DNA from 3 places in the Bradyrhizobium sp. USDA 326 genome. Region 2 is predicted to be linked to each of the others. Evidence: predicted binding sites of a transcription regulator. Region 2 holds the regulator's gene; each other region holds the start of a gene.
What was found. The regulator LexA, encoded in region 2, represses DNA repair genes until DNA is damaged. The targets are predictions, from matches to a motif close to TGTTCNNNNTGTGTTCNG.
Positions count from the first base shown of each region.

Region 1 (6,384 bases), 890 kb from region 2:
CAGACCACGCCGCCGTTCCGGCACAGTCGCTCCGAAAACGGCATGCGCAGGATCGCGCCCGGCTGCCAGTCCGGTGCGTCTGCCGGCTGCGCGTGCTCGATACGCTCGACCGCGAGGTTGAGATCCTGGACCCAGGGCGCGAAAACCTCGCCGAGGATGCGGCGGGCGTCGGCAAGGCCGAACTCGGCTTCTGGCTGCATTTGCATTGCTGTGGCGCGCTCCTGTATTGCCGGATGTTTCGCCTCATTGTGCGCGCATCGGCGCGGCAAAGTCACCCGGTCTTGCGCCGGTCCCGTCGGCTTGAAATTGCCCGACTTGACCCGGTATGATGCCTCGCTTGGGTACGGGTGGATGATGTTGCGTCGGTGTGTCCTCATCTTTGGCATGGCCGCGCTCGGTCTCGCGCTGAGCGGGTGCACCAAATGCGGCCCGATCTGGGACGACTGGTTGCATGCCCCCAAATCGTGCAGATCGGATCGGCTCTAGCGGACCTGCGCGGCCTGGAGCGGCCCCAGCTTGCGACCGGGCTGAGACAAGGATGACAGGGCAGCGGGCGATCCGCGCCATGGATGATCAAGGAGTGGATGATGAAGCTTTTCCGTTTGGCCGCGGTGCTGGCCGTGCTGGCGGGACCGGCCTATGCGCAAATGCCCAATCTCAATCTGCTGCAGGATGCCCCGAGCAAGACCCCGGAGGAGAAGGCTGCCGAAGCCGAGCGTGAAAAGGCCTACAAGGAAACGCTGAAGAAGATTCCGGATTCCAAGGTGTCCAACGATCCCTGGGGCGGTATGCGCGCCGACCCGCCGAAGCAGCCGGCGGCACCGAAGGCGGCCGCAACCAGCGCGCCGAAGAAGACGAAGGGCGGCACGGCCGCCAACTGACCGCAAGCCCCTCGGGGGCGGCACGATGCCCTTCGGACAGGACTCCTCTTGATCCGGCCCGCGCCCTACATTTGGTTGAGCGTAGCGCGTCAAGGAGGGCAGACATGGCCGATCGTCCGCGGGATCTCGCCGAGCGGATGGCACGCCGGCGCAAGGCGGCCGGCAAGCCGGGCCAGGCGGCCGGCGACGGCTATCTGCGCGAGACCTTCACGTTGCCGCGCGCGGCGGCGCGGGAACGGGCGCAGGCCTTCTTCGCCCGCTACCCCAAGGCCGGCTATATGAGTGCCGTCGAGACCTGGCGCGAACTGCCCGGCGGCGACATCGAGTTCACCATGCGGCGGCTGCCCAGCGCGGACTGATCCGAAAAAACCTTGCTAGTCGAGGGTTTCGGCAACGATGCGGATCCGGAACACCGGCTCCTTGTCCTCGTCGAGCAGCTCCATGTGCCATTCGGAATTTTCCTGGAGCTTGCGGGCAATGCCGGCGGTCATGGCGGCGCAGACGCTGGTCATCTCCTTCCACGCTGCGTCGCGATCGGCAAATTCCGTCGCCTGGTCGGCGCAGCCGGAATAGCGGCCGTTGCGGATTCGAAAGAAATAGAGCGGCATGGCAGGGGACCGATCGCGCGCATTGGTGCCTCGTCTCCCAAGGCCCTGGGCGCGCCCGCAGTCCAATCCCAAACCACCGTCAGATCAATCCCGGGCGGCTACGGACTAAGCACCGCGGGACTGTTGGCGCGCGGCCGGTTCAGGCCGAGTTTCGCGTTCGTTTTCGGCGCACGATCGATGCGCGGCTGCCGGTCCGCGAAAGGCCGCTCGAACTCCGTGGTTCTCCGACCATGAACAGAGTTCCTGGCGCTCCGTCCAGGTTGCATCCGGTCAACGGGTCAAGGCGTGGATGCACGGCGGTTCCTGCCAACGCTGCCAGATCCCGGCCAAGTGACGGCATGTGCCTTGCTTGCCTGACGAGGCAGGCAACCATGGACGTAACATGCTCGGCATTCCCCGCCGCTATTCCCATTTCGTCTTCGGCATCATCCAGTCCGGACTGACCTCGCTGGTCGCAACGGGAATTGCCAGCTTGCCCGCAGGCGGCCCGATGATGTTCGTTCGGCACTGGATGGTGTCGTGGCTGATCGCCTGGGGCGCGATGCTGCCTGTCGTGCTGCTGGCGGCGCCCGCGATCCGCGCCTTCTCGCTGCGCCTGACTCGGGAGGAGAGCGACCCGCGAGTCGGCCGGCGGGCTTGAAGCTCGCGCTCGAACGGCCGCAGACTGACCGCGCACCCGTCCCAATTTCGACATCCGTTCGCGCCACTGCGGACACACCCGTCGGCAAGATTTTATCCGTTCGGCGCGGCCATGGGGGAAACGTGGCTCGCCGACAACGGGGTGGTATCATGGATAATGTAGAGCGGTCGTTCGCCGCCGCGACGGCGGCTGGCTTCGTAGTGCTGGTGATTGGCCTGGTGCTGCTGGCGCTGCTGTAGAGGGGTTGCGTGCGGGAACGGCGACAGTGCCCCATCCGGAGGATGGCACCTGGCACGCCTCGACATTCAAAAAGTCGAAAACAACCCCATGCACAGTAGGTCGCTTCAGAATTTCGTCTATCGGTCAACAAGTTATGAGTAGTATTTAGATACCTTGCGACTGCGCAGGGCCATGCAGCCCGGCACGCGATGCCGGATCGAGATCGACAGGCGATCGCTCCAAGGCCGGGGGACCGGCGCCCGCTGCCGCATCGAGAGCGGCCTTGGCCGACGCCGAAGCTGGTCCTGGGGCCTAGTGGATTTTGATCTCGTTGAGAGGCAGGCGGAGCTCGGCGGCGCGCTCTTCACGGTCTTTCTTGCGGAACTCGTTTTCCTTGCGCTCGAACTTCACCATCTCCTTCTGCGCTGCCTCCAGCAGCGGGTTGCGTCTGATCGCATGGTGCTGCGTGTCGTTTTCCGTCATGACTGAGGTCCCCAGAGTTGCGGTCCCATCCCCACAGAAGGCCGGAGACCCCGAAAAGGTTCGGTGCCGCAGGATTACGGAAACATGACGGCGAACCGGACACGCGCCCTTGATGCGGGTCAAGCCTTGCTCTCGAAGAGCAACACGGCGCATGGCCGCTATTTCGGTGGTTGAAGCCGGGCGGATTTGACCCAGTCGTGAGATCCATCAACGGATCCGCGCCTGTTCAGTTTTCCCGCGCAAGCAAAATGGGCGAATCGAGATCGACTCTGCTTTAGCGCGGATGCGGATAACCCACGGTCGAGTCGCAGATGAGGGCAATCGTTTAATCCGTGCTGGTCTGATCAGGACAGTCGCAAAGCCCATTTGACATGGCCGATTCACAAATGTGCTAGCGGGACCCTTCACAACCGGGAAAACTTGGCAATCCGGGGAGGAAACGACATTTCATTTCGAATAATTTGCAACCCGGGAAAGAGGGCCGCTTACAACAGCGGCCCTCACTCGTTTGAATCGGCCATATCCCCGATTGTGATGGAGTTCGGGAGAGCAAGGCCGCCCGGACACGCGCCTTGCTTCTCTCTCCAAGAGCAACACGGCGTATGCCCGCTATTTCGGTGGTTGAAGCCCGGGCGATTTGACCCAGTCGTGCAGATGATTGGCGACGTCGGCCTGGCGAGCCTTCTTGAGGAGGGCGTCTCGCTCGGGACCGGGCGGAAGCCTGGAGGCCTGCTCCTGAACCTGCTTCACCCATGCGGAAAGCCGGTCTTGAAGGGTCAGCTGTTGCTTGAAACGCCGCCGCTTGAACATGGCGCTCTTATTTCCATGCGAGGAGGGCGGGAGCGCAGGTCGGCGTTCGCATCACCGATGGTGGCCAAGGTCCGTACTGTGATGATCCATTAGGATGCATAAACGGATCCGCGTCTGTTCAATTGTGTGCACAGCGGGACTTGGGAAGCCGAAATGAACCTCAGAACTCCGTCCATGCAGCTCCACCCCCGCTACACTTGGATTACATTTGGGCGCCGCCACGAATAGCTCGCCAACGGAGCCAGGCTGCTCTCAAAGGGGATGTTCATTCACGGTGCGGCGCATCTGGTGACAGAAGCTTTCGACGAACTGGGCAAGCGTTTCGAAATTGACGAGCAGCCTTTCGGCGTGCACCCAATCGTCCGAACCAGGAGCGAATGAATCCATCAATCGCCTTTGCCGGTCCGCGCGCGCACGGCACGTCGCAGCCCTGCTTTCAACGAACTCGAGTTGAGCACAATCGCGGCCAAGCTTGTCTTCTTCCTCGATCAACAGCTTTGTGATCGTTGACCGCGCGTGTGTCGAGATGTCCGGGACCTTCAACAGGTCCAGGTAGTGGTCGATATTTGCACGGGCGATGAATCTCTCCATGAAGCCACTCCCTTGCCGCACTTGCGAGGCTCCATGCTGCTACGCTATTGCCAAGTTGGCGAGTCGATTCTGGAACCTGGTGCCTCCGTACGATCCCGGTCGATCCAGGACACGGCCAAGATGAAGTTGACTGGGCTGGTCGTTGCACGTCGGTTTTTCAAGGACGCCAGCATCTGCGGGCCGCTCCCAATTCGACATGGGCAGCCTATGGCACCGCCGCCGTGCCGCGCGACCGGAACGAACATAAATCGACGTTCGCCCGATTTTCGGCACGCAGCATGAAGCTGATTTCTGAAAGAGGCCGCTGACGCAGGGGCCTCCCTTTCTTCAGACGCTGAAAATGAGCGTGTATGCGAGGACTGTTGAAAGGACGCCCAAGGCAACAGTGGTGATTTTAAAAACGAGGACCGCGGTCAAGCTGCACCCTCCCATGATTCAAATCAGTTGAATCCTACGCCTAAAGCGTGCTCGGGAAAAGTGCGCAGCATTTGTCCGAAAAGATCATGCTCAAACAACAACCGAAAAGCGCGATGACGATTCCTCCTCGTCTCATCGCGCTTGAGCGATCAGGTGTGCCAGCAACTGCAGATTGGGAATTATGGAGGCTTCCGCCTGCCGGTACGGCCATCGTGCTTGTAGAGGAGCACCCCGGATTGCCGGGCTTGGCGACGCACCGAACTCACCCGCCGTCCCAGGAGCCTCGCTGCGTCCGCCGCGCTGATCCGATCCCGGGCCAAACGGGACAGGAGCGCCAGCTCCTCGGCGGTCCAGTCGGACGCTACTTGTGGTTCTCTCTCGCCATCCATGCAGCGTGAAGGGTACATAACAAATGTTAACGCAATCGTTAACGGGCGCTAACCATGTTGCGCTGAGCGACGGAAGAGGTGGTCCGCCTGCCGAATTTGGATGTGGCTGAACAGGACCAGGGTGCCGAGGGCAAATCCGCAAAAGAACATATTGCGAACATAGAACAGATAGGGTACATTGCTTTTATCGCCGAGCTGCCTCGCAACCGTTTGTCCCTCACGCGAATCCTCGCCATAAGGAGCAAGACCCAATGTCCGCAACTGCCCTGCGTATCGTCGAAGGATCTTCCATGGACAAGAGTAAAGCTCTGGCCGCCGCGCTCTCCCAGATCGAGCGCCAGTTCGGTAAGGGCTCGGTGATGAAGCTGGGCAAGAACGACCGGTCCATGGACATCGAGGCGGTGTCCTCCGGCTCGCTCGGGCTCGATATCGCGCTCGGCATCGGCGGCCTGCCCAAGGGGCGTATCGTCGAGATCTACGGGCCGGAATCGTCGGGCAAGACCACGCTGGCGCTGCATACGGTGGCGGAAGCGCAGAAGAAGGGCGGCATCTGCGCCTTCATCGACGCCGAGCATGCGCTCGACCCGGTCTATGCCCGCAAGCTGGGCGTCAATATCGACGAGCTCCTGATCTCGCAGCCCGACACCGGCGAGCAGGCGCTGGAGATCTGCGACACGCTGGTGCGTTCAGGCGCGGTCGACGTTCTGGTGGTCGATTCGGTCGCAGCGCTGGTGCCGAAGGCCGAGCTCGAAGGCGAGATGGGCGATGCGCTGCCGGGCTTGCAGGCCCGCCTGATGAGCCAGGCGCTGCGCAAGCTGACGGCCTCCATCAACAAGTCCAACACCATGGTGATCTTCATCAACCAGATCCGCATGAAGATCGGTGTGATGTACGGCTCGCCGGAAACGACCACCGGCGGCAATGCGCTGAAATTCTACGCCTCCGTCCGTCTCGACATCCGCCGCATCGGCGCGATCAAGGAGCGCGACGAGGTGGTCGGCAACACCACGCGCGTCAAGGTGGTGAAGAACAAGCTGGCGCCGCCCTTCAAGCAGGTCGAGTTCGACATCATGTACGGCGAGGGCGTCTCCAAGATGGGCGAGATCCTCGATCTCGGCGTCAAGGCCGGCATCGTCGAAAAGTCCGGCGCCTGGTTCTCCTATGACAGCCAGCGTCTCGGCCAGGGCCGCGAGAACTCGAAGGCATTCCTGAAGGCCAACCCTGATATCACCGCCAAGATCGAGACCTCGATCCGCCAGAACTCCGGCCTGATCGCCGAGCAGATTCTCGCCGGCACGCCCGAGCGCGACGCCGACGGCGAGGAGCCGGCGGACGAGTAAGACTTA
Region 1 covers NZ_JBMGQA010000001.1:7,812,354-7,818,737, reverse strand. The annotation lists gene ABIG06_RS37255 (PaaI family thioesterase) at 1-206, opposite strand, end outside; gene ABIG06_RS37250 (hypothetical protein) at 588-881, shown strand; gene ABIG06_RS37245 (hypothetical protein) at 986-1,240, shown strand; gene ABIG06_RS37240 (DUF6894 family protein) at 1,256-1,489, opposite strand; gene ABIG06_RS37235 (DUF2798 domain-containing protein) at 1,872-2,129, shown strand; gene ABIG06_RS37230 (hypothetical protein) at 2,661-2,831, opposite strand; gene ABIG06_RS37225 (hypothetical protein) at 3,441-3,641, opposite strand; gene ABIG06_RS37220 (hypothetical protein) at 3,894-4,232, opposite strand; gene recA (recombinase RecA) at 5,290-6,378, shown strand.
Region 1: the regulator LexA is predicted to act here: its motif matches at 5,181-5,198, upstream of recA (recombinase RecA).

Region 2 (6,384 bases):
CCATGGCTATCCTCGTACCGGTCTGTCTCGCCTTCCGGATCATGCCGCGGCGGACTTGAGCTCCCTGCTCCACGACAGAAATCGCGCCGGATAAATCATCCTGCGTGCTGCTTTGCCTCGCGCCTGCACTCGGCTAGAACTCTCGCCATCCATTTGCAGGAGTTTCCGCCCGTGGCCCTCATGCCGGTTTCTGACGCGCTTGCCGCGGTGCTGGCGGGTGCAGAGCCGCTGCCTGAAGAGATGGCTTCCCTCGATGAGGCCTACCATCGCGTGCTCGCCCGCGACGTCGCGGCGCGGCGCACGCAGCCGCCGCAGGCGATGTCGGCGATGGACGGCTATGCCGTGCGCGCCGCCGATGCGGCAACGGTCGATTCCCGGCTCGCGGTCGCCGGCGAGGTCGCGGCGGGTCGACCGTTCGCGGGAAGGGTTGGGCCCGGCGAAGCCGTGCGGATCTTCACCGGGGGCGTCGTTCCCGACGGCGCCGATGCGGTCGTGATCCAGGAGGACACCGTCGCGGAAGGCAAGCTCATCACGATCAAGGAAGCGGCGATTCCCGGTCGGCACATCCGCCCCGCCGGCATCGACTTCCGCGAGGGAGATGTGCTGCTCCGCAAGGGAAGCCGTCTCACGGAGCGCGATCTCGCGCTGGCCGCCGGGATGAACCACCCGCATCTCCCCGTCTGCCGCCGTCCGAGGGTCGCGATCCTCGCCACCGGCGACGAATTGGTGATGCCGGGCACCACGCCCGGTCACGGCCAGATCGTCTATTCCAACGGCTATGCCCTGCACGCGCTCGCCCGCAGCGAGGGCGCCGAGACCATCGACCTCGGCGTTGCCGCCGATACCTTGGAGGCCACTTCCGCCGGCATCCGTCGCGCCCGGGAGAGCGGTGCCGACATCCTGATCACGACCGGTGGCGCGTCGGTCGGCGACCACGATCTGATCCAGCAGGCGCTCAAGGACGAAGGCATCTCGATGGCCTTCTGGAAGATCGCGATTCGGCCCGGCAAGCCGATGATGCACGGACGACTCGGCGCAATGCGCGTGATCGGCCTGCCCGGCAATCCCGTATCCTCTTATGTGTGCGCCTTCCTGTTCATGGTGCCGCTGATTCGCGCCCTGTCGGGCCGATCAGTGATTCATCATCGCCGCGAGCTCGCCGTGCTGGGCCGCGATCTCGGTGCCAACGACCAGCGCGAGGATTATCTGCGTGCGCGCCTGGAACAGCGTGACGACGGTACGCTCGTCGCTCTTCCCGTGGGCCATCAGGACTCCTCTCTGCTTGCGAATCTGGCTGCAGCACAGGTACTTCTCGTGCGCGCACCGTTCGCGCCGAGGGCCGAGGCCGGCACGCCTTGCGAGGTGCTGCGCCTGCCCGCCTGAGCTGCACGGCCACACGCATCGCGCGAGCTTCGCTCTGTTCACCGTAAATTAAGCAGTTGCGGAACACATATCGAACATATAGTGTCCGTTCATGATTTGTTTCGAGGATGTAGCGGTTTATCGCCCGGCTTCCTCGTCTCGGAATTGAACGACATCAACCGGGGGACTTTGGTCGAGATGTTGACGCGCAAACAATACGAGCTTCTGCGGTTCATCAGTGAACGTCTGAAGGAGAGCGGCGTGCCGCCGTCCTTCGACGAGATGAAGGATGCGCTCGATCTGCGCTCGAAGTCAGGCATCCATCGCCTGATCACTGCGCTCGAGGAGCGCGGCTTCATCCGCCGCCTGCCCAACCGCGCCCGTGCCATCGAGGTCATTAAGCTGCCCGAGCTGCAGGCCGCCGCCGGCAGCCGCCGCGGCTTCACGCCGAGCGTCATCGAGGGCAATCTCGGCAAGGTGCGCGCGACCTCCAGCCCGCCTGTGGACGAGGGCGAGCGTCCCGTCGCGGTGCCCGTGATGGGCCGCATCGCGGCCGGCACGCCGATCGAGGCGTTGCAGACGCGCAGTCACACCATCAGCGTGCCGCCTGACATGCTCGGCTCGGGCGAGCACTACGCACTCGAAGTGCGCGGCGATTCGATGGTCGAGGCCGGCATCCTCGACGGCGACATGGCGCTGATCCAGCGCAACGAGAGCGCCGACACCGGCGACATCGTGGTGGCGCTGATCGACGACGAGGAGGCCACGCTCAAGCGCTTCCGCCGCCGCGGCGCCTCAATCGCGCTCGAGCCCGCCAACGCCGCCTACGAAGTCCGCATTCTTCCGCCGAACCGCGTGAAGATTCAGGGCAAGCTGATCGGGCTGTACCGGAAGTACTGAGCGGTCCTGCGCTCGTTACACTGATTGGAGCGGGTCATTCTCCGCTCCGGCTGGATGGTCTTTCCGGTTCTGCTCAGACTATCCGGCCCCCTCCTCCGGCGCGACATCCTCGACACGCCGCGCGCAGCAGCATCGCTTCGCGACCCGGGAGTTCGAGGAGACGTCATGCGCCAGCGCTGACCGCAACACCAGCGCGCCGCAAGCCGTTGCCACACAATCGCACCGCCAAATGCGAACGGAATTGGGCTAGCGAGCCGCAAGTGCGAAATGCAATCGCACAGCCTCTGCAATCGAGCCGGCAATTCACGTTGGTTGGCAGCCGCGGGGCGCTGACGCACGCGCCTTCCGAACACGCATGCATCGTCTTTGTTCCTATCGAATCCGGGAAAGATAATGTGATCGCGGCTTGCGGACGCAGCCGCAGATTTGCCTACAACAGAGCAGAGCGTTGCGTGCTTCCACCCTGATAGAGGCCTGCGCCTCCAAAGGAGGTGCGGGTCGCTATCTTCGCATGAGGAGCACCCGATGTGTGACTACAGCCTGCATGCCGTCGCGACACGCCCCGCCGAAGTCGGCGAGACGATCGTCACAACAACGTTCCGCGGCACCTCGACGCGCGGCTTCGCCTCCGAAGCCGATCTCTCGGTTGCGGTCTGCCTGCTGCCGGGAACGGAGCTCGCGTTCGCCGACAACGTCCGTTACGACAATCGCTGGATCTGGACGCGTACCGTCAATTCCCGCGTCGGCAAGTTCGGCAAGATCGATCCGCACATTCCCGATCGCCATCATGACGCGATCGAATTCCCCGACGGCAAATACGTGCTGGTGACACAGCTCGTCGAAGGCCAGCGCGCGACCGTGCTGCAACTGCCGGTGACCCAGCCGGTTGCCGAACGCGAGCACAAGCCGCAGATCGCTGCCGACACGCGGTCCACGATCACGCGCCTGCCGATCGGCTGACGTCGTCGCCCCCGGCCGATGGTCGTGGGCCAGGAATGAAATGCCATCGCCGGCCGAGGCCGGCGAGATGGTATGGTTTGCGTCCTGCGGATCCCGTCCGATCGACCTCCCCCGCATCGCTCCTCAATCGTCCGCCCGCAAGTCCGTCTCCGATGGCGTCGCGTCCCGGTTGCGGGGCACGGCCGTCTTCGGCGCAAGGCTGCCGTCGAAATCGCCCTCGCCGGCGCCGGCCGGCAGCCAGGGGCGGCTTGTGCCTCTCGCCCTCACTGCCTGAACCGAGAAACCGTCACCGCTCTGCGTCAGAGCCAGCGCGCCCTGACTGGCGAGCCGCGGCCGATCGACAACCATCGCCGCGCAATCAGGCGGCGCGGGCAGCGCCGTCACCACCAGCGCGGCGCGGCTGCAATCGTCGGCCAGTGCGTCGATGCGGAGCGCCAACGCGACCAGCCGACCGTCCGCGAGCGGCGTCACGCAGCCGGCCTCGTCACACGACACACCGTTGGCCAGCGAGGCGTTGCCGGCATCGCGCGCATCGGCATCGGCAGCTAACCATTCCCTCAGCAGGAAGCCATCCTTGCTCGCACGGATCACATGCAGCTGCCCGTCCCTGCCCCGCACGGCGACACTCGCGCCATCCCCGGCAATCAGGATATCGGGTTGCCGCACCGACAGCCCCCAGAGGATCGCTGCCAGCAGCACCAGGGCACCGGACCAGCGCAGGGGCGTGCGCAGCAGCCCCATCACGATGATCCCGAGGCTCGCCACGATCAGCGGCGCGATCCCGAACGCGGGAATGCGGCCGACCGCTCCCGGCAGTGCCGCTACCCAGCGCGAGACCGCGACCATCCAGTCGATGCCGATTCCCATCAGCCACCAGAACACGCCGTCGAGTCCGAACGGGGCTGCGAGCAACCCCAACAGCCCCGCCGGCATCACCAGCGCCGAGACCACCGGCATCGCGCCGAGATTGGCGAGCACGCCGTACGGCGTCACACGGTGGAAGTGGAAGGCGGCATAGGGCGTGGTCGCAAGCCCCGCGATCAACGAGGCCAGGAACAGCATCGCGATCTCGCGGCCGCCCCACAGCGCGATCCGCGCCGTTGTGGAATGATCGGGCGATGCGAGCAGGTTCGGCATGCCGATCTGCACCAGCGCCACCAGCCCGAGCGTTGCCGCAAAGGACATCTGAAAACTCGGATGAACCAGCGCCTCGGGAGCGACCGCGAGCACGATCAGCGCGGCCACCGCCAGCGTCCGGAACGTGATGGCGCGGCGGTCCACCATCACGGCGATCAATACCACCGCCGTCATGAAGAACGACCTTTGCGTCGCGACCTCCGCGCCGGACAGCAGCAGATAGAACGCAGCCGCAACAAGCGCCGCGGCTGCCGACCACTTCTTGATGGCAAAGCCGGCCGCCAGCCCCGGGATCAGAGCGAGGAGCGCGCGAACAGCGAAGAACACGACACCGGCGACGACCGCCATGTGATAGCCGGAGATCGACAGCACATGGCCGAGCCCGGAGACGAACATCGCGTCGTTGACGGGCGCGGTGATCGCGTCGCGCCGCCCCGTCAGCAGCGCGGTCGCGATCGCGCGATTGTCGCCTTCGAGCGTCGCACGGATGCGGGCATCGATCGCATCGCGCAGGCCCTGCATGAAAGCCGCGTAGCGGAGCCGCAAGCCGACGGCATCCGGCGGCGGCGCGGCCGTGATCGCGCCCATCACGAAGCCGGAGGCGCCAATGCCCTGGAAGAACATGTCGCGCGAGAAATCGTAGCTGCCGGGGCGCACCGGCGAGATCGGCGGCAGCAGCCGCGCCTTCAATTGCACGAAGCTGCCGACCTCCGGTGCCGTTCCCTTGCGCACGGACAGACGCACGCGGTCGAGCTTGACGTCGCTGCGCTGCGCCTCCATCGCGCTGACGCGCAGCACGAAACGATCGGTGCGCTCGCGGATGTCGCGCGCCTCCACGAACCCCGACAGCGACACCGAATAGAGCGGCTTGGCCAGCACGGCATGGGCGATGCGCGCCGTCTTCCAGGTCGCAACGGCAAAACCTGCCGCGACCGCCGCGATCATGATCACGGGAGCAAACAGCCGGCGCCGGCGCAGCAGCACCGCACCCAGCATGAGCGCGACAGCCGTTGCGACAACGACCCACAGCACCGGCTCGTGATCGGCGGCGAAATACAGCGCGATGCCCGCGCCGAAAGCGACGGGCACCCATGGCAACAACCTCCCGGCGCCGGCCTCGGCGCGAGCCCATTCGCGCAGCGTTTCGACGATTGGCGGCCAGACACCAAAGCCCGCCGGCGCAAAGCCGCCCGCCGGTTCGGCGCGGCCGACCGGCCACGTCCCCGCAACTCCCTGGGAGCGCACTGGCCGGCCCGGCTCCGCCATTCCCCTGCACCTACGATACGCGACGGGAACGGAGGCTACCGGAACGTGTGACTGCGCGAATAGCGGTACAAATCAGGAACAGGCGGCGGAGCGCCCTACTTTTCCTCGTCCATCGTCACCGCGACCGAGGCCTTGGCCGACAGCCGGACCTTGTTGCCTTCGACATCGGCAACGAGGCCCTTGTCGATGAAATGATGGTGCCCCTTGTGGCTGCCCTCGCCGCTGTCCTTCTTGGTCAGCTTGATGCGGTTGCCCTCGACACGATCGACGGTGCCGACATGGACGCCGTCGGCGCCGATCACTTCCATATGCTCTGCGATGTTCTGCATGGCGGGATCCTTGTTTGGATCCCAGCCAACGCACCAGTCCCACGTTCGTTTCCACCGCCCGATGACGATGCTGTGTGCGGCTAAAGCGCGATGCGATTAGGATGAATCGTCATCGCGCTTTTGGTGGCTGTTCAAGCATGGCCTTTTCGGAAGACCGCTGCGCACTTTTCCGGATCATGCTCAGGCGCGTCAGATCAGCGGCGCCTGCGACGAAGCGTGATGATTGACGATCTTCCACTCGCCGTCCTCGCGGATGAGCACCCAGCTCATCTTGACGACGAGATCGGGGCGCTCGCCGGCGAGATCGAACGCGATGATCGCGGCCATGTTGATCAGATCGGGGCTGGCCTGCACCGCGTTCACCTCGGAGAAGGTCGCGCTGGGTTCGCGCCAGCGCGGCAACCCATTGAAATAGTCAGCGACGCCGCCC
Region 2 covers NZ_JBMGQA010000001.1:6,924,144-6,930,527, forward strand. The annotation lists gene glp (gephyrin-like molybdotransferase Glp) at 172-1,383, shown strand; gene lexA (transcriptional repressor LexA) at 1,561-2,262, shown strand; gene ABIG06_RS32660 (hypothetical protein) at 2,788-3,222, shown strand; gene ABIG06_RS32665 (ComEC/Rec2 family competence protein) at 3,346-5,625, opposite strand; gene ABIG06_RS32670 (DUF2171 domain-containing protein) at 5,721-5,954, opposite strand; partial or broken gene ABIG06_RS32675 (YybH family protein) at 6,144-6,384, opposite strand, start outside.

Region 3 (6,384 bases), 2.3 Mb from region 2:
AATCTCGTTGGCGCCGGTCCAGGGCAGGAACAGGACGGCGAGCACCACGCCGGCGGCGGGCGCGATGATGGCAGCAGCCCATACCGTGCGCAGCATCCGCGTGCGGCGCATCGCGATGAAATCGCCGGCCGCAACGACCACGGCAAGCCCAGGCATGACCAGCACGACACCGGCGCCGCCGACGACGGAGTCGAGCCCGAGCAGGCCGGAGATCAGCACCGCGCTAAGCGGCGGAGCCAGCGCGAAGAAATAGACGAAGTTGCGCGCGAGCGGCTCGACCGGCGGTCGGTAGATGACCGGCGGTTCCTCGCCCTTGCCGTCGAACAGCCCGGTGTTGAGGAAGGTCAGCGCCGGGATCGCGGCAGCCCCGAGCACGAGTCCACCGAACAGCCAGGCCGCGTGCAGCGCGCGGGCGTTGAGCTCGGCGACTTGCGGCATGTCCGGCATGGCCAACGTCTCGGCCCGCATCAGCCAGACCGCATAGGGCAGCGCCAGCACGGCAACCACGATCAGCGCAAACAGCGGATCGAGCCTCCGCAGCGTCCGGCGGCCGCCGGCGGTCGACACCGCGAAGACGACGATCAGCCCGAGCAGAAAGATCGCCGCGGGCGTCGTCAGCAGCAAGAGGCCTGCTTCGATCGACCAGGCGAACCAGGCATTGCCGCGGCGCTGGCCGATGATCTGCCAGGAATGCAGCAGCAATAGCGCCCAGAGCGGCCGCGCCAGCACCAGAGGGCCGAAGTCGAGCGCAGGCGAGGAGAAGGCCAGCACGGTCATCGTCAGCAGCACGGCTAGCACCGCCTGCTGCGAACCGATCACGGCGCGAGAGAGATGGTAGAGTGCGATGAAGGTCGCGATCTCGCAGATCTCGGCAAGCACGTAGACGCCCAGCATGTGGCCGCCTGCGGCCCGATAGGCGATGTCGGCGAGCCAGACCGGCAGCGGTGGGCCGAGATCGGTGCCGACCTGGTATTCGCGTCCGAAAGCCAGCAGCGTCGCGAGGGTGCCGGGCGGGCTGCGGTAGAACACCAGCGCCACGAACAGCCACATCAAAGCCTGGAGCAGCACGGCGATCCAGACGATCAGCCGCGGCCGGGCGCGAATGAGCTCGATGACCAGGGAGGTAAACCGCATGCAACGTCCGAATGATGCAGCCAGTCCAGCCGGCCCTATTCGCTCATCCGTTTGATAATGGGCGCTGCGCGCCGTGGCAACTTCGGTGTGCTCCCTCTCCCCGTTCTGACGGGGGAAGAGTCCGCCGCTCGAGATGAGTCTTAGAGCCCAGCCGACGCGTCGATCTCAACGCTGGCTTCCACCTCCACTTCCACCTCCGTGACTGAGAACAGGTCCAGCACCGGCTCGACGGTCCACGGCATGTGCTTGGCGCGGGCGGCGGCGACGGGGGCGAAGAAGCGGCGGTGGTGGATGGACGGGCCCAGCCGGTCGAGCGCCTCGAGGTGTTCGGGGACGGCGTAGCCCTTGTGCTGCTCGAAGCCGTAGCCGGGGCAATCCTGCGCCAGCGCGCACATCAGCCGGTCGCGCGTGACCTTGGCGACGATGGACGCCGCGGCAATCGACGACACGATGCCGTCGCCACCGATCACGGCCTCGCAGTCGCATTCGGTGTCGAGCCGATCGCGGCCGTCGACGAAGACGTGCCTGGGCGCCTCCGGCAATGCCACCACGGCGCGCTTCAGTGCCCACAGCGAGGCGCGCAGGATGTTGTCGCGGTCGATCCGCGAGGGCGAGGCAACGGCGACCGAAACCTGCGCGGTGGCGCAGATCTTGTCGAACAGCTTCTCGCGCTCCTCGGCAGTCAACCGTTTCGAATCATCGATGCCGCGCGGAATGCGGTCGGGATCGAGAATCACCGCGGCCGCAACGACGGGGCCCGCCAGCGGGCCGCGGCCGGCCTCGTCGCATCCGGCAACCGGCCAGACGCCGCGCTTGATCAGCGCGCGCTCGCGGCGGAAGCTGGGGGGAGCAATGGCAATGATGCCTTTCCTGCCAACCGGAACCTGCGGAGCCTTCACTGCAGATGCTTTGCCTGCAGATGCCTTGCCTGCAGGTACCTTGGCCGCACGCAGCTTGGCCGCCTTGGCAGGCGCAGCCTTCTCCGCAGCTTCCTTTTTGGGCGCCTCTTTGGCTGGGTTCTTGGCGGACTTGTCCCGAATCATGGCCGGGATCGTGCGCAAGCGGCTTCGCCAGCGCAACCGGGAACCCAGGATAATTCCCGCTATTCAGGCCGGACGTCCTACTCCGCCAGATGCACCCGGCGGTCCTCGCCCACCTCGATACCGGGCGCGACCACGACCTCCCAAGGATGGCCGTCGGGGTCGGTGAAGTAACCGGAATAGCCGCCGTAATCGGTCTCGTGCGCCGTCTTCAGCAAGCTGGCCCCCTTTCCGACGGCGAAGGCCATCACCTGATCGACCTCCTCGCGCGTCCGGCAGTTCCAGGCGAGCGTCATGCCGCGAAAGGTCGATGGCCTCGGCGCGTCCGGCAGGGTCGCGTCTGCCGCAAGCTGATCCCACGGATATAAGGCGAGCACCGGACCGCCGGTATCGTAGAAGGCGACGGCCTCGCCGGTGGCCTTCAGCCGGCGCGAGAAGCCGAGTGCTTCGTAAAAGGCGATGCTGGCGCGGATATCGCTGACACCCTGCGTGACGACGGTGAGTCTCGGCACCGGGCCCGGCAATTCCTGACTCATGCCATGCCTCTTTCACTTTCCCGTCAGAACAGGCTGAGCTGATCGCCGTTCCGCTTCGGCCGCGCGAAGTGATCCGTCGTGAGCTTGGAGCGCCGCTTGTTGAGTCCGAGCCTCTCGCAGGCGATCTCGAAGCGGCGGCCGATGGTCCAGGCCATCGGGCCGGTTCCCTTCATCCGCTCGCCCCATTTCGCATCGTAATCGCGCCCGCCGCGCATGTCGCGAATCAGGGTGAAGACGTGGCGATAGCGGTCCGGAAAGTTCGCCATCAGCCATTCGCGGAAGAGATCGCGGACCTCGAGCGGCAACCGCAGCAGCACATAGGCGGCTTCCTTGACGCCGGCATGGGCGGCGGCATCGAGGATGCGCTCGATCTCGGAATCGTTCAACGCAGGGATCACGGGCGCGACCATCACGGTGGTCGGAATGCCGGCATCCGAGAGCTGCTTCAGCGCCTCCAGCCGCTTCGGTGGCGTCGAGGCCCGCGGCTCCATGGTGCGCGCAAGCTTCGGATCGAGCGAGGTGACCGAGATCGCGACCTTGGCGAGGTTGCGTTTGGCCATCCGCTGGAGAATGTCGATGTCGCGCACCACCAGCGCCGATTTGGTGACGATGCCGACCGGATGGCTGGCGCGTTCCAGCACCTCGAGTATGCCACGCATGATCTTTCGCTCACGCTCGATCGGCTGGTAGGGATCGGTGTTGGTGCCGATCGCGATCATCCTGGGCTCGTAGCCGGTGGCGGCGAGCTCCTTCTCGAGCAGCGAAGGCGCCTCGGGCTTCACGAACAGCTTGGACTCGAAGTCCAGCCCCGGCGAGAGGCCGAGATAGGCATGCGTCGGTCGCGCGAAGCAGTAGACGCAGCCGTGCTCGCAGCCGCGATAGGGATTGATCGAGCGGTCGAAGCCGATGTCGGGGGAATCGTTGCGGGTGATCACCTTGCGCGAGGTATCGATGCCGACACTGGTCTTGAACGGCGGCAGCTCCTCCAGGCTCTGCCAGCCGTCGTCGAAAGCGACGCGCGCCTCGGCCTCGTAACGGCCGCTGGCATTGGATTGCGCGCCCCGCCCTCGCCGTCGCGCGCGATCGATGGCGACGCCAAGCTCGGGGAAATCTGAAGGCGCACCCGCCGGCTCGGAGGGCGCCGTGACCGGCGGGTGCTTGAGAGCATGAGAGGATGCTGGACTCATGAAGCCAAGATAGCACGCACAAGGAACAAATCAAGAACACAAACAAAAAACGTGAAAACAACCCCATGCAAAGTAGCCACCCAAATTTCGGGCGCGCCGCTTTGACCTCACGCAACACGCCCGTCACGAGGATTTCGTTTGATCCCGCACAGGGATCGATCGTGCCGGAACAAAGTTGGTGACGATCGCTGGGTGAAAGCCGACGGGAACATGACAATTCAACAAAAAACCGCCGCCGCGATCGGCGACCTCGGTCTGCTCGACCGCTATTGGCGCGCCGCCAACTACCTCTCGGTCGGGCAAATCTACCTGCTCGACAATCCGTTGCTGCGCGAGCCGTTGCGGCCCGAGCACATCAAGCCGCGTTTGCTCGGCCATTGGGGCACCACGCCCGGCCTGAACTTCATCTATGCGCATCTCAATCGCGTGATCCGCGCGCTGGACCTCAACGTCATCTATGTCTGCGGGCCCGGCCACGGCGGCCCCGGAATGGTCGCCAACACCTATCTCGAAGGCAGCTACAGCGAGATCTATCCCGACATCGCGCGCGATACGGACGGATTGCGCAAGCTATTCAGGCAGTTCTCCTTCCCCGGCGGCATCCCGAGCCACGCGGCGCCGGAAACGCCGGGCTCGATCCACGAAGGCGGAGAGCTCGGCTACGCGCTGGTGCACGCCTATGGCGCTGCATTCGACAATCCTGATTTGATCGTCGCCTGTGTCGTCGGCGACGGCGAGGCCGAAACCGGCCCTCTCGCCGCGTCCTGGCATTCGAACAAGTTCCTGAACCCGGCGCATGACGGCGCGGTGCTGCCGATCCTGCATCTCAATGGCTACAAGATCGCAAATCCGACCGTGCTCGGACGGATGGCAGATGCGGAGATCCGCGATCTCTTCCGTGGGTTGGGCCATGAACCGCTGTTCGTCGCCGGCGATGATCCCGAATTGATGCACCATGCCATGGCGGATGCGCTCGATGTCGCACTCGCCAGCATCCGCTCGATCCAGCAGCATGCCCGCGACGGGCGCAAAAGCGTCGAGCGGCCGCGCTGGCCGATGATCGTGCTGCGCAGCCCGAAGGGCTGGACCGGTCCGAAGGAGGTGGACGGCAAGAAGGTCGAAGGCTTTTGGCGTGCGCATCAGGTCCCCGTCGCCGGATGCCGCGAGAACCCGGCGCATCTGAAGGTGCTCGAAGACTGGATGCGCAGCTACGAGCCGGAAAAGCTGTTCGACGCGAACGGCGCGCTCGCTCCCGAGCTTCAGGCGCTCGCACCCCAAGGCGTCAGGCGCATGGGCGCCAATCCTCACGCCAATGGCGGCCTGTTGAAGAAGGAGCTGAAGCTGCCCGACTTCCACAGCTTCGCAATCGATGTGCCGCAGCCCGGCGGCGCCATCGCCGAAGCGACGCGCGAGCTCGGCAAATTCCTGCGCGACGTCATCCGCCTCAACGCGCAACAGCGCAATTTCCGCATCATGGGGCCGGACGAGACCGCGTCGAACCGGCTAGATGCGGTGTTCGACGCCACCGAGCGCGTCTGGATGGAGCCGATCGAACCTTACGACGTCCATCTCGCCCAGGACGGCCGCGTGATGGAGGTGTTGAGCGAGCATCTCTGCCAGGGCTGGCTCGAGGGCTATCTGCTCACGGGACGGCACGGCTTCTTCTCCTGCTATGAGGCCTTCATCCACATCGTGGATTCCATGTTCAACCAGCATGCCAAATGGCTGAAGGTCACGCGCGACCTGCCGTGGCGGCGCCCGATCGCCTCGCTCAATTATCTCCTGACCTCGCATGTCTGGCGTCAGGACCATAACGGCTTCAGCCATCAGGACCCCGGATTCGTCGATCTCGTCGCCAACAAGAAAGCAGACATCGTCCGCATCTACTTCCCGCCGGATGCCAACACGCTGTTGTGGATCGCCGATCACTGCCTGCGCACCTACAACCGCATCAACGTGATCGTCGCCGGCAAGCAACCGGCGCCGCAATGGCTCTCGATGCAGGACGCTGCGACGCATTGCGCAGCCGGCATCGGCATCTGGGGCTGGGCCGGAACGGAAGACGGACAGGGTGAGCCCGACGTGATCATGGCTTGCGCCGGCGACGTGCCGACGCTGGAGACGCTGGCCGCCGTCGACCTCCTGCGCAAGGCGCTGCCGGACTTGAAGATCCGCGTCGTCAACGTCGTCGACCTCATGACCCTGCAGCCAAGGGAGCAGCATCCGCACGGCCTCGCCGACCGCGACTTCGATGGCCTGTTCACGCGCGACAAGCCGGTGATCTTCGCCTATCACGGCTACCCCTACTTGATCCACCGGCTGACCTATAGCCGCACCAACCATGCCGGCATGCATGTGCGCGGCTTTGCCGAGGAAGGCACCACAACGACGCCGTTCGACATGGTCGTGCTCAACGAGCTTGACCGCTACCACTTGGCAATCGAGGCGATCGAACGCGTGCCGGGGCTTGCGACCAAAGCCGCGCGG
Region 3 covers NZ_JBMGQA010000001.1:4,581,226-4,587,609, reverse strand. The annotation lists gene ABIG06_RS21555 (glycosyltransferase family 39 protein) at 1-1,134, opposite strand, end outside; gene ABIG06_RS21550 (ribonuclease HII) at 1,275-2,177, opposite strand; gene ABIG06_RS21545 (VOC family protein) at 2,255-2,710, opposite strand; gene ABIG06_RS21540 (PA0069 family radical SAM protein) at 2,734-3,897, opposite strand; gene ABIG06_RS21535 (phosphoketolase family protein) at 4,108-6,384, shown strand, end outside.
Region 3: the regulator LexA is predicted to act here: its motif matches at 3,919-3,936, upstream of ABIG06_RS21540 (PA0069 family radical SAM protein).